Regions from separate parts of the Paenibacillus sp. MAH-35 genome, predicted to be linked through region 1. Evidence: a T-box and tRNA genes for the amino acid it is inferred to sense, from the RefSeq annotation. Region 1 holds a T-box; the other holds one or more tRNA genes.
The links. A T-box is a leader RNA that pairs with one kind of tRNA and senses whether it is charged. The one in region 1 lies ahead of leuS (leucine--tRNA ligase), so its partner is inferred to be a tRNA-Leu.
Positions count from the first base shown of each region.

Region 2: it has a tRNA-Leu gene. The T-box ahead of leuS (leucine--tRNA ligase) is inferred to sense a tRNA for this amino acid. The anticodon was not compared.

Region 1 is NZ_JBYUPU010000003.1:46,184-49,590, reverse strand. It holds gene AC3Y2E_RS03795 (hypothetical protein) at 1-180, shown strand, start outside; gene AC3Y2E_RS03790 (hypothetical protein) at 475-717, shown strand; T-box leader at 1,072-1,336, shown strand; gene leuS (leucine--tRNA ligase) at 1,473-3,407, shown strand, end outside.
Region 2 is NZ_JBYUPU010000006.1:199,954-203,360, reverse strand. It holds gene AC3Y2E_RS08880 (S-layer homology domain-containing protein) at 1-537, shown strand, start outside; gene AC3Y2E_RS08875 (hypothetical protein) at 754-906, opposite strand; gene AC3Y2E_RS08870 (hypothetical protein) at 906-1,148, opposite strand; gene AC3Y2E_RS08865 (hypothetical protein) at 1,301-1,732, opposite strand; tRNA gene AC3Y2E_RS08860 (tRNA-Leu) at 1,887-1,969, opposite strand; tRNA gene AC3Y2E_RS08855 (tRNA-Ile) at 2,019-2,095, opposite strand; tRNA gene AC3Y2E_RS08850 (tRNA-Met) at 2,115-2,188, opposite strand; gene AC3Y2E_RS08845 (hypothetical protein) at 2,305-2,511, opposite strand; gene AC3Y2E_RS08840 (phosphatidylglycerophosphatase A family protein) at 2,677-3,231, opposite strand; gene AC3Y2E_RS08835 (extracellular solute-binding protein) at 3,347-3,407, opposite strand, start outside.

The DNA.
Region 1 (3,407 bases):
GAATTTAAGGATTGTTTAAATTGTGTATTTAGAAATCAGATGGTAATTGCAACTAATACTGATGATACCTATAGGGTCATACGTCAAGAAAATGAGCCAAATCCTGAAATACATGCCTATTTCTGGCCGCATCCAGGTTGGGCTTTATATGTTGCCTGGTGGCATCAATACTATTGCTAATCAATCCCCCACCGAATCTGTGCGTGATACAAATTCCGCCCCCTTCGGTGGGGGAGTCCAACTATTTTAGAGGTGATCAGAATCTATCGGCTACTTGGGATTTTGCTAGTTTCCGTGCTGCTATTTGGCTGCACCGACTCCTCGCCACTAAAGTCGAAAACTGAACAAACATTGAATCGCGTCTTCCATACCCAGTTCGATTATTTGGATCTAGTTGAACTCTACAAAATTAACGATATTACTGGAGAAAGAGAGTTACGATACCAAACCACTGATTTGGAGAAGATTCAGAATATGATTGATGAACTGTCCATAGCTCAAGCAGATCCGAGCGATAAAGCAGAAATGCCAACGAAATATTGTCTAGTTTTTTTAACATCGGCAGAAGGGATGCCGTATAACAACAGGCAAAAGCGTGCGGAAATGAAAATACAGCAAGAAACAACGGAAGGAACAATCCTCGTTTACGAAAATAAAAGGTACTTATTGCCTGCAGATATAATGAAACGCATTATGACTATAATGGAGCCACGGTAACGATGCAGATTCAACAGGATTCGGAACGATCCTTCGGGGAGGCAGACGCGATATCCTACGTGTAAACTCAGTCTTAGTGTTTGAAGGTAAGTTGACGGCTTCTTTCTACTCGCAAGCCGAAGTTGCGTCACAACGAATGTTTCCTGCTAGCCGCTAGAGCCTCAATCGGACAACTCCAACCCTTTGTCCCAGTACTCTCTATTAGGGGAAAGTCAGTTAACCGATTGAAGCTGCAGATGATGTGTAGACATGCAACTGACCTTCGCGAGATGTTCATTCGGTAGGACAGTTCAAATTCGGCGCGCTTGACTTCCCGCACGTTTGCCTTTATAATATTTGAAAGTTCCATATCGATTACAGGCATGGAAGAGGAGCAGTAGTTTGATTCTCATTTTGCGCAGAGAGCCGGTGGTAGAGGTGCAAGCCGGTAAATGGGATGAACGAACTCGCCTCGGAGCCGACGGCATAACCCGGATCGCGCAGTTCCCCGTAACAAGGGTGCGGCGGGAAGGAAAGCCGGAACGTATCCCCGCGTTAAGGGGGAGAGTGGGCAACTGCCGAAGTACGGCAGAGGTCAACTAGGGTGGTACCACGGGAATTACAACCTCTCGTCCCTAGCGATAACGCTAGCGACGGGAGGTTTTTTGGTTTGTATAGGCCGGAGCGGGCAGTTCGGTACAGCAGAACGATCCTGCGTCGCCTACATAAGCGGCCCGGCAACGGTCACAATGAAGCATATCAAGGAGGAAGCGCTGATGACGCAAATCAACGAAACGTCCAATCAAACGCCAACCGGAACGCAAGGCTACAACCCGCTTGCGGTCGAACCGAAATGGCAGCAGTACTGGGATCGCAACAAAACGTTCAAGGTGCTCGAAAGTACGCAAAAGCCGAAGTTTTACGCGCTCGACATGTTCCCTTACCCGTCCGGGGCCGGGCTGCACGTCGGTCATCCGGAAGGGTATACGGCGACGGATATCGTCTCCCGCTACAAGCGGATGAGAGGGTACAACGTGCTCCATCCGATGGGCTGGGACGCGTTCGGTCTTCCTGCCGAGCAGCATGCGCTCGATACGGGCAAACACCCGCGCGACATTACGTTCGTTAATATCGACAACTTCCGCCGGCAGATTAAGTCGCTCGGCTTCTCGTACGACTGGGACCGCGAGCTCAGCACGACCGATCCGGATTATTACAAATGGACGCAGTGGATTTTCATACAATTGTACAAAAAAGGGCTTGCCTATGTAGCGGAAGTGCCGGTGAACTGGTGTCCGGCGCTCGGTACGGTGCTGGCGAACGAGGAAGTCATCGACGGGCTCAGCGAACGCGGCAACCATCCGGTCATCCGCAAGCCGATGCGCCAATGGGTGCTCAAAATTACCGAATACGCCGAACGGCTGCTCGAGGATCTCGAAGAGCTCGACTGGTCGGAAAGCATCAAGGATATGCAGCGCAACTGGATCGGCAAGTCGACCGGAGCCGAGGTAGTTTTCGAGATCGACGGTCATGCGGGCCGCAGCCTGACGGTGTTCACGACGCGTCCGGATACGCTGTTCGGAGCCACCTACTGTGTACTTGCTCCTGAGCATGAGCTGGTCGCTGCGATTATGACTGCGGATCAGTCTGCGGCGGTCAAAGCTTACCAGGACAAAGCGGCAACGAAGAGTGATCTGGAGCGCACCGATCTGGCGAAGGAAAAAACCGGCGTCTTCACGGGCGCGTATGCGATCAATCCGGTGAACGGAGCCAAGGTGCCGGTCTGGATCGCCGATTATGTGCTCGGCGGCTACGGTACCGGTGCGATTATGGCCGTTCCGGGACACGACCAGCGCGACTGGGAGTTCGCCAAGCAGTACGTGCTGCCGGTCATCGAGGTCGTGCAAGGCGGAGACGTATCGAAGGAAGCGTTCGCCGGCGACGGCGCGCATGTGAACTCCGGTCTGCTCGACGGCCTGGACAATGAACAGGCGATCGCCAAGATGATCGGATGGCTGGAAGCCGAAGGCAAAGGACAAGGCAAAGTGACGTACCGTCTGCGCGACTGGCTGTTCAGCCGTCAGCGTTACTGGGGCGAGCCGATTCCGATTCTGCATCTGGAAGACGGCACGATGAAGCCGGTGCCGGAAGATCAATTGCCGCTGCTGCTGCCGGAAGTGGATGAGATCCGTCCGTCCGGTACGGGAGAATCGCCGCTGGCGAACGTCACCGATTGGGTGAATACGGTCGATCCGGAGACGGGCAAACCGGCGAAGCGCGAGACGAACACGATGCCGCAATGGGCGGGAAGCTGCTGGTATTATTTGCGGTTTATCGACCCGCACAACAGCGAGCAGCTGTGTTCGCCGGAGAAGCAGAAGGAATGGCTGCCGGTCGATCTGTATATCGGCGGTGCGGAGCACGCGGTGCTTCATCTGCTGTACGCCCGCTTCTGGCATAAAGTATTGTACGACCTGGGCGTCGTCGCGACGAAGGAGCCGTTCTACAAGCTCGTTAACCAGGGGATGATCCTCGGCGAGAATATGGAGAAAATGAGCAAGTCGCGCGGCAACGTCGTCAATCCAGACGATATCGTCGGTCAATACGGCGCGGATACGCTCCGTCTGTATGAGATGTTCATGGGGCCGCTGGAAGCGACGAAGCCTTGGAACACGAACGGGGTGGAAGGCGCGTACCGGTTCCTGAACCGG
Region 2 (3,407 bases), on a different contig from region 1:
TTGTTCCATGCGTTGACCGCCAAAAATGATTATGCGTTCATTAAAATGTATGTCATTCTGAAGGATGAAGCGGACGTCACCGAAGCCTACATGAACAGCATCCAGCATCTGGTGCTCGGCAAAATTACCGAGCTTGACGACGGATATTTTTATCCGAAACACGAAATTACGCGCAGCGAAGCCGCCCGTCTGCTGAACCAAGCGATTTTGTTCGCCAAAAAGCACGAACCGATCAAACCCGTTCCGGCGGTAGATCCGGACGTATCGCTGTCGGTTACGAAAGTAAACGACGATGTGAACAAAGTAACCTTAACCTGGAGCAACCGACCGCATCCCGGATACGGAATCTCGGTATCGAACATCGAGTTCACCCTTGACGGCCAAGCGTTGATCTCCTACAAGCTTCATCAGCCCGATCCGGATAAGATGTATCCGCAAGTGATCAGCGAGGCCAAAATCGACACCTACGTCGCCTCAACCTATAAGCCGGTGTTGCAGCCGGCCGCCGGATCGACTTCGTCTTCCGACGCGTTGTAAGATAAGCTTCACCCGGGAACTTCGGCAGAGCGGACGCTCTTGGCCGGAGTTCTTTTTTTGTTGCCGCGGGTTTAAGCTCAGGGTTTCAAGTTATCGAGGGGGATGAAATTGCAATTGCATTCGACAATCAGAATCTCGTCCTGTTTCATTTCAAAATTAAAATAAAACAGCAGCCAAGAATACTTCACTTCCAAGGCTGCTGAATTTTAACTGGTACTATTCTTTTCGGTTCTTAACAACGTTCCCTAAACCGATCTTATAAACGCCAATCACGGTTTTACCGTCTTCTTTATACAAGTGGATTGTTCTTCCGCCTTCCGCTATCTGATTATTCATCAAAGCGATTGCCTCTTCCGGTGTTTTTGGCATTACCCCTCTAAATCCTTTTTCAATATGTAACCGGATACTCCACCCTCTCCGATCGCTTTCATCAAATCCGGTCTTTCTTCAGGCGTACGCGCATTTACTGCTGTACCATACGTTTGGCCGCGTTCATTTACCGAGTAGGCGGTCGAAGGATGATCCTGACTGTTGTCCATCTGAGAAGCACTGATTGTTTTCACGGTGAGTGACCCCAAAGCAATACCGATGGCCAAGACTCCGCCAACCATAACGATTCTCCTCGATGCTGCCAGATCATTGATAACAATAGAGAGCCCCTGGCAGTCGGTTAACCGCTGAGCTCTCTTTTCCTGACGTTACAGATCAACTGCTATGCAACTACTTTCACATATACACTGCTTTATAACGAAACTTGACAAAGTCACGGCTCGGGGTCATAATTCCAAGTTAACTCTTTATCCAGCTCTTTATCGTACAGACTAACGCCGCTGGAGGTGCCCGGTCTATATTTGTCCGACTCTTTTTCTTTTTGATATTTGATATACTTCTTCTTGTATTGTTCCGTCTCCACACGTTGCTTCTCCGCATGCGCTTGGAGTTCTTGAACCGTTACACATCGCAGCGAGAAATTCACCGTAACGGTCCGCTCCATTTTGGTAATGACCGCATGCTGATAGCGGCTCCCGATTATTTCATAGGTATCGGGGATCGCCCCCAGATAGGCGTTGTGCGCATATACCTTCCAGGAACCGTCCTCCAGCCGCATATCGACCGGGTCGCCCTTTTTCAGTTTAAGCAGCACCGTTAACGGCGCCTGGTTTTTGCGGTCGACAAGACTTTCAATGATCATCATGGACACATCCCGGAAGCAGTCTGTTCTCTTGAAGTTTACACTCAAAAACCAGGTCGAACCCGGTTCGCCTGTACAAAAAAACGCCGAGTTATCGACGGGAATCAACTCCCACTGTCTTTAACTAAGCGTTTTGTGTTTTTGGATTGTAGGTTTATGCCGAGGACGAGACTCGAACTCGTACGGGGTTGCCCCCGCAGGATTTTAAGTCCTGTGCGTCTGCCATTCCGCCACCCCGGCATGTATGTATGGACGTTCCTATCAATCTATGATTGCCGCATGCTATTTCTGGTGGGCCCTGAGGGACTCGAACCCCCGACCAATCGGTTATGAGCCGACCGCTCTAACCAACTGAGCTAAGGGCCCCAATGAGCGGAAAAGATTATTGCGGGGGCAGGATTTGAACCTGCGGCCTTCGGGTTATGAGCCCGACGAGCTACCGGGCTGCTCCACCCCGCGTCGTTTGGAAATGCTGTCCTGTTCGCGACAGCGACAAAAATAAATATACACCATATGAAGAGTGGATGTCAATATTTTTTTCACTTATTGGTACGGTACGTAAGTTTTCTTGTTCCCTACAGCTGATACCGGACGCCGAACCGGCCTTTCTTGGACCTGAACACTTCCACCGACTGCGGGCATTCGTAGCCGTAGATCCACCAATCCTCTTCCATCCGCTTGGCCAGACAACCCGCCTGGAATTTGCTTTCATACAGCTTGACCCAGTACACCCATTGCATCTTCAATTCCGACCGATCCTTTCTTTGATTTTGTTCTCTCATTAGCATATCCCATCTCCCCCATTTTTTTACCGGAATCGGTACGATTCTATGCAAAAAGTTTCAGAAGCACGCTATTTGCCCTAACGCTTACGCCCCCGCTATAAACGAAAAAGGCCGCAAAAAAACCTCCCCGCATCTCTGCGTGAGAGGTTCTATACCGTTTATTCAGCCCGCATGCTCTCCCCGAAGCACCGCAGGGTTATCGACCGCCTCCAGGCGCTCCTCCTCGTCGCGCATCCGGTGAGCGATCCGGCTGGCCGCGGAAGCCGCGATGCTCGCCACCAGATCGTCGAGGAACGTATGGACGCCGTTCCCGCTTTTCGTATCAAGCCGCTTGATCACTCCGACCTTATGCTTGTCCAAATGACCGAACGTCGTAACAGCAATACTCCCATAGCCGAATACCGAGCCAAGCGCCAGCGTCTCGTCACAGCCGAACAACCCTTCGTCCGTCTCGACGATCGACTGCAGCGGTTCGGACAGCATCTGTTTCTCAGCCAGCTGGTCGAGCTCGATCCCCACCAATATCGCATGCTGTATCTCGCGCTTCTCCAGCACCGCCCGAACGCTTTCCAGGCACAACTGCAGCTTCAAACCCGCATTATAGGGAGATTGCATCTCATAGACGATATGAGCGATATCTTCAAGCTGTACGCCGCGCTCCTGCAGCTTGCGCAGTGCAGCTTCCTTTACATCTTTGCTGTGGACCCGTTTCCGCATTGGAATCTCCCCTTCGATGTCAGACATAGGTTCATTATAGCATGGACTTCCCGGAAATTGTCGGAAAATGCGAAAACCGGACCGCCTCAGTCGGCGATCCGGCATCCTTCATCGATTAGAACGCCGGCATCATCATCGGGCCGCCGCCGGGCATGATGTTGATCGGAGCGTTAGGA